One region of the Lysinibacillus sp. FSL M8-0216 genome, then DNA from elsewhere that is predicted to be linked to it. Evidence: riboswitches for the same ligand, from Rfam matches in the RefSeq annotation. Region 1 holds a riboswitch; the other holds the start of a gene.
What was found. A riboswitch is a leader RNA that binds a small molecule or an ion and turns the genes downstream of it on or off. The one in region 1 is predicted to bind thiamine pyrophosphate.
Positions count from the first base shown of each region.

Region 2: linked by a shared signal. The riboswitch ahead of thiC (phosphomethylpyrimidine synthase ThiC) and the one ahead of thiM (hydroxyethylthiazole kinase) in region 1 are both predicted to bind thiamine pyrophosphate.

Region 1 covers NZ_CP152007.1:3,663,750-3,667,271, forward strand. The annotation lists gene MKX57_RS18120 (acyl--CoA ligase) at 102-1,685, opposite strand; TPP riboswitch at 1,873-1,971, shown strand; gene thiM (hydroxyethylthiazole kinase) at 2,058-2,825, shown strand; gene thiD (bifunctional hydroxymethylpyrimidine kinase/phosphomethylpyrimidine kinase) at 2,813-3,522, shown strand, end outside.
Region 2 covers NZ_CP152007.1:237,775-241,296, forward strand. The annotation lists gene MKX57_RS01115 (methyl-accepting chemotaxis protein) at 1-377, shown strand, start outside; gene MKX57_RS01120 (AEC family transporter) at 706-1,635, shown strand; TPP riboswitch at 1,702-1,816, shown strand; gene thiC (phosphomethylpyrimidine synthase ThiC) at 1,962-3,522, shown strand, end outside.

The DNA of each region.
Region 1 (3,522 bases):
CTATTTATTTCCTCATAATACCTTACCTAAAAATAAAAAAAAAATCAAAGTTCATTTCTTTGCATGAACTTTGATTTTCGACATTATTTCCTAGGAAATGATTATTGTACAAGATGTTTTAATTCTTGTTGTCTTAATTCAACACGTCTAATTTTACCAGATGCAGTTTTGGGTAACTCAGTAACAAATTCAATAGCACGTGGGTATTTATAAGGTGCCGTTAATGATTTGACATGATTTTGAAGGCATTGAATAAGCTCTTGATTACAATTAACACCATTATGAAGGATAATGAATGCTTTAACGATGTTCCCGCGAACTTTATCGGGACTTGCAATGACAGCAACCTCTTTCACAGTCGGATGCTTCATCAGCGCATCCTCTACTTCAAAAGGTCCAATTGTGTAACCTGAGGAAATAATAACATCATCTCCGCGGCCTTCAAACCAAAAATAGCCGTCCGCATCTTTATAAGCTCGATCCCCTGTTATATACCAATCACCACGGAATTGTAAATTAGTACGTTCAGGATCATTTAAATATTTTTTAAAAAGTGCAGGTGTTTCTCGATGAACAGCAATATCACCTACTTCTCCTATAGCAACTGGCTCGCCAAAATCGTCTATAATGTCAACCGTATTGCCTGGCGTAGGTTTACCCATCGAACCAACTCTTGCGTCCATACCAACCATAGTCCCTACAAGAAGTGTATTCTCAGTCTGACCATAACCATCTCGCACTTGTAGATGGAAAGTGTCTGAGAATTTTTTAATGACATCACTGTTCAATGGCTCACCTGCTGAAACAGCTTGTCGAATTGAACTGATGTCATACTCCTGTAAATTTTCAAGTGCTGCCATAAAACGATATTCTGTCGGTGTGCAACATAAGACATTCATCTTAAATTTTTCAAGCAATGCTAAATATGTTGCTGCATCAAACTTTCCTTTATAAACAAATGCAGTGGCACCGCTGCCTAAAATCGCGAGAAACGGACTCCAAATCCATTTTTGCCATCCTGGTGCTGAAGTTGCCCATACAATATCATTTTCTTGTACTCCTAGCCAGTGTGGGGCTGTTGTCCGTAAATGTGCATAGCCCCAGCTATGAGTATGCACAGCAGCTTTCGGGTTACCTGTTGTGCCACTTGTGTAAGCTAAAAAGGCATGGTCTGTACTTTTTGTTGGTGTAGAACTTATGTAAGTTGTTGGTTGCTTTCGCATTTTGTCTACTAACGGCTGCCATGGTTCATGTGCATTACCGATAACAAATTGCTGTATATTTTGTAAATTCCCTACTTGATCAAATTGCTCAATATAAGGCTCAAAGGCTACAACAGCTTTAGCATCAGCATGATGAATACGATACTCAATATCTTTTGTTCTTAGCATTTCAGAGCTTGGAATGATTATTAAACCCGCTTTTAATGCAGCAATATAGACAATGTATGCTTCTACTGAGCGTGGTACCATCACTAAAATGACATCACCTTTAGTTAATCCACTTTTTGTAAAGACATGTGCCGCCTGATTCGCTCTTTCAAGTAAATGTGCGTAGGTGATAAATTGTACATCAGAATGCTCATGATAAATAATCAATGCATTTTTAGTTGAATCCTTTGCATATTTTTCAAATTCATCTGTTATGTTATACCATTCTGGTGCTACTAATTCTTGTCTATTCATGGCAAATGCCCCCTTTTGTTAAGACACATTATACTCCTTTTCTAGTATTTTCAATGGTTTACACTTGATTTAAGTAAAGTCATGACAACTATCATGCTTAGCTATATGGCATCAGTCACGTTTTGTCGATAGGAAAACTTGCTATTGAATACATATGAAAAGTATGGTACATTTTGGTCAACTATAAGCAAGATTGCAGGGGGACTCATAAAGAGTTGAGAAGGTAAAACCTGACCCTTTGAACCTGTTAGTTAATACTGACGTAGGGAGCAATGAACATCGTTTTTTCAGATGAAAGGCTCTTTTTCGTGCATTTTTACGTAAAAAGGGCCTTTTTTGCATGCTTACGTCCACCAATAAAGGAGGACTAAAATGATTTTTCAAACAATTCGTCAACAACAACCGCTTATTCACTGTATAACTAATTATGTCGTGGCTAATTTCCAAGCCAATGGTCTATTGGCATTAGGTGCCTCTCCTGTCATGGCTGATGATAGCCATGAGGTGGAGGAAATGGTCGCCATTGCAGACGCTCTTTTAATCAATATTGGTACACTAAATGACCGAACAAAAGAATCAATGCTGTTAGCAGGAAAAAAAGCAAATACCCTTGCCATTCCTGTTATATTAGATCCGGTTGGCGCAGGTGCCACAGTTTATCGCAAGGAAACCGTACACCTATTACTTTCAGCTATACAATTTGCAGTCATACGCTGTAACAAGGGTGAGCTTGCGGCATTAGCCAATGTAGAATGGCAACAAAAAGGTGTTGATAGTGGTGAGGGATTTATTGCCATAGAGACTGAGGCTACACTATTGGCTCAACGCTACAACTGTATAGTCATTGTTACAGGCAAACATGATTTTATGACAGACGGTGTGCAGAGCCAATGGATTACAGGTGGAAATTCACAAATGACTGAAGTAACGGGTACAGGCTGTTTACTTAGCGCTATATGTGGAGCAGCCTTCTCTTCAGGAGATGATCCGTATAGCCAATTAGCGGAAACACTGACATACTATAAAAAAGCAGCTGAGTTAGCATCCGCATTTACAGAGGATATCGGGGATATTCAAATTGCTTTGCTTAATGCCTTACATCGTCTTTCAAAGGAGGGTGAGGCATCATGCATATTGTAACGACAATTGCAGGCTCGGATAGTGGCGGTGGCGCTGGCATTCAGGCTGATTTAAAAACATTTCAGGAATTAGGGGTTTTTGGCACCTCCGTTATTACAGCATTAACTGCTCAAAACACAATTGGTGTAACAGGGGTTTTCCCAATTGACGTTGACTTTGTTGAAAAACAATTTCATGCATTACTTGAAGATTTTTCGATTGCTGCGATTAAAACAGGGATGCTTTATTCCTCGGAAATTATTCAAGGTATTGCACACATTATTGACGATTTAAAAATCCCACTAATTGTTGATCCCGTTATGATTGCAAAAGGTGGAGAAAGCTTACTGCAGCAAGAGGCTATCGAGGCCATGCGCATGTCTTTACTTCCTCTTGCTACAATTGTGACACCAAATATACCAGAAGCAGAGGCACTTACGGGAAGAAAAATAAATCATTTCTCGGATATGGAGGAAATTGCTCAATGCTTTTTCCAACTAGGTGTTCAATGTGTCATCATTAAAGGTGGGCATCTACCCAATTCGTTATATGCAATTGATTATGTATTTATAAAAAATGACAAATCATTTTCCATGCAGTCTCCTCGTATTTCGACGGAAAACACACATGGTACAGGTTGTACATTTTCAGCAGCTATCACGGCTTTCCTTGGTCAAGGTTTGTCCATTGAAAAAGCTATTATCGAAGCTAAAAAATT
Region 2 (3,522 bases), 1.4 Mb from region 1:
AAAGTATTTTAGAAAATTCTCAGCAAACAGTTGCAGTCATTGCATCAAATGCAGACTTAATGCAATCTCAAAATGAGTCCGTACAAAGCACGCAATTGGCCTTTAAAGATAATAGTGATTTGTCACGTGCAATTGCAACTTCTATTAGTGAACTAATGACACAGTTGTCTACTATGTTAGAGCATAAAAATCAAGCGATTATGTCCATTCAAAGTATATCGGCTATATCAGAGGAAACAGCGGCCTCTGCTGAGCAAGTAAGTGCCTCTGCAATGGACCAACAAGCAGAATTGCAAAAAGTGGCAGAGTCTATGCAAAATATGAATGATATCTCTAATGAACTGCAAGAGGTAGTTAATCTATTTAAGCTTGCGTAAAGAAAAAGGCTACCTAAAATCTAAAGGTAGCTCAGACTGTTGATAAAAGGAATCGAGAAGTTCATGCTCGATTCCTTTTTCATTTTTACTTCATGAAAAATAATTCTTTGCTGCCTAATCATACATGGCCCTAAATGAATGAGTTTTGGTAATTCTTACATTGTGTACATTGTTCTCGTTCATTGATTTGATTTTTTGAATCTTTTCAACCATAGGAACAAGGCGCGCCCCGTCCGTAGTGGAAATCAACGGTTTTAATTATGAAAGTAAGTGTCATTGACCAAGTGCATGATCGACACTACTATTAAAAGGGAGGGGGGACATCAATATGGTGTATCTTGGAATGATTTTCTTTCAAATTGTCGCACCTATTTTAGTATTACTTGTACTAGGTGCTATTCTACAAAAGAAATTTCGCTTTAATTTAAAAGCATTATCACAGCTTATTACATATTGTTTTATGCCAGCCGCTGTATTTATTAATTTATATGAGACGAATATAAAGCTGTCTGTTCTAGGAGAAGTCGGATTGTTTGTTGTACTTTTTATCGGTAGTCAAATGCTGCTTAGTCACTTTTTAGCGAAAGGGCTTGGCCTCGCCAAAACTGAGGCGGCTGTTTTTAAAAATAGTGTAGTACTCATTAACTCTGGGAACTATGGGATTCCGGTAGCTCAAATGATTTTTGCCACTCAACCTATTGGTGTAGCCATCCAGGTTATACTCGTTATCTTTCAAAACATGACAACGTATACGTATGGTTTATATAATTTAATTTCCTCTACTAAATCGGGCATGACGATTTTTAAGGACTTTATAAAAATGCCTATTATTCACGCTTTAATAATCGGTGTGGCCATGAATTATTTTGATATTGGCATTCCGCAGTTTATTAAAATACCAATAGACCATGTAGCAGATGGTTTTATTGCCGTTGCATTAATCACGCTAGGCGCCCAATTGTCTCAGATGGAGATCAAAACGATGTTTAATAAAACAGTATTCGTCAGCTGCTTCACGCGATTATTTATCGGACCAGCCGTGGCTTTAGTCATTATCTATGCGCTGGGTTTAGATGGGGTTGTGGCACAATCATTATTTATAGCAAGTGCTTTTCCCACATCCCGCAACAGTTCAAGTCTAGCATTAGAGTATGATGTAGAGTCGGCAACAGCTGCACAAACCGTTTTATTCTCAACCATTGTGAGTTGTATAACGGTCACGATTGTGATTTATATTGCGGATGTATTGTTTACCTAATAGAAAATATTTAAATGATAACTTCCATCTCTTAGCAATATCTGCTACACTAGCATCAAACTGAATAGTATTAACTAGGGGGGTCTGATGAGTCAGGCTGAGAGGGAAACGCATAGAGGTTTCTTGACCCTTTGGACCTGATCTGGCTCATACCAGCGTGGGAAAGTTAAGAAGCTATTGCCTATTACGTGCAATCAATAGACCCTTTACATTCATGGCCGGATCCAATTATTATTTTGGATTCGGCCTTTATTTATTTTATTTGATTGTTGGGTGAGCTAGATTCGGTCCTTGCCTAAAATATATTTAAGGGAGAGAAGTAGCTCATGTCAGCAATTAGTGAAAAGAACATTACGATTATGTCTAACTTTGAAGGAAGTAAAAAGGTTTATGTGGAAGGATCTCGTCCAGATATATTAGTACCAATGCGTGAAATTGCATTAAGTCCGACGACTGGTAGCTTTGGAGATGAAGAAAATGCCCCGATTCGAGTGTATGATACGAGTGGACCATATACAGATCCTTCCTTTCGTGTGGATATTACAAAAGGCTTACCTGCTTTAAGAAGTCCTTGGATACAAGAGCGAGGGGATGTTGAGGAATACGGAGGACGTACGATTAAACCTGAGGATAATGGTTTTCGTCGTGCTGATGATCCACGTATCCATGAAAATGTCTTTCCGGAATTGGTGAGAAAGCCTTTACGTGCAAAGAAGGGTAGAAATGTCACACAGCTTCATTATGCTAGAAAGGGAATTATTACACCTGAGATGGAATTTGTAGCGATACGCGAAAATATGGACCCAGATTTCGTACGTTCAGAGATTGCAGCAGGCCGAGCTATTATGCCTTCCAATATTAATCATCCAGAGGCAGAGCCAATGATTATCGGTCGTAATTTCCATGTGAAAATTAATGCGAACATTGGAAATTCAGCCGTATCATCCTCGATTGCAGAGGAGGTCGAAAAAATGACATGGGCTACACGCTGGGGCGCTGATAATATTATGGATCTATCAACTGGCAAGCATATTCATACAACGAGAGAATGGATTATTCGAAATGCTGCAGTACCCGTTGGGACAGTACCAATTTATCAGGCATTAGAAAAAGTGAATGGTGTGGCTGAGGATTTAACGTGGGAGGTGTACCGTGATACGCTTATTGAACAAGCGGAGCAAGGGGTAGATTATTTCACTATTCATGCAGGTGTCCTTTTACGTTATGTCCCTCTTACCGCAAACCGTGTAACGGGTATTGTGTCTCGGGGTGGGTCCATTATGGCGCAGTGGTGCTTATACCATCATCAAGAGAACTTCCTCTATACTCATTTTGAGGAAATATGCGAAATTATGAAAGCTTATGATGTAGCCTTCTCATTAGGAGATGGCTTACGCCCAGGGTCAATTGCGGATGCTAACGATGAAGCACAATTCGCGGAGCTGGAAACATTAGGCGAATTAACGCAAATCGCATGGAAGCATGATGTTCAAGTAATGGTGGAAGGGCCAGGTCATGTTCCAATGCATTTGATTAAAGAAAATATGGACAAGCAATTAGAGGTTTGTAAGGAAGCTCCCTTCTATACATTAGGTCCATTGACAACAGATATTGCGCCAGGTTATGACCATATTACATCTGCTATTGGAGCGGCGATGATTGGTTGGTTTGGAACTGCTATGCTCTGCTACGTGACACCGAAGGAACATTTAGGTTTACCTAATAGGGAGGATGTTCGAGTAGGGGTTATTACTTATAAAATTGCTGCACATGCTGCAGATTTAGCAAAGGGTCACCCAGGTGCACAGCAACGGGATGATGCACTGTCAAAAGCGCGTTTTGAGTTCCGCTGGCGCGATCAATTTAACCTTTCTCTTGATCCAGAGC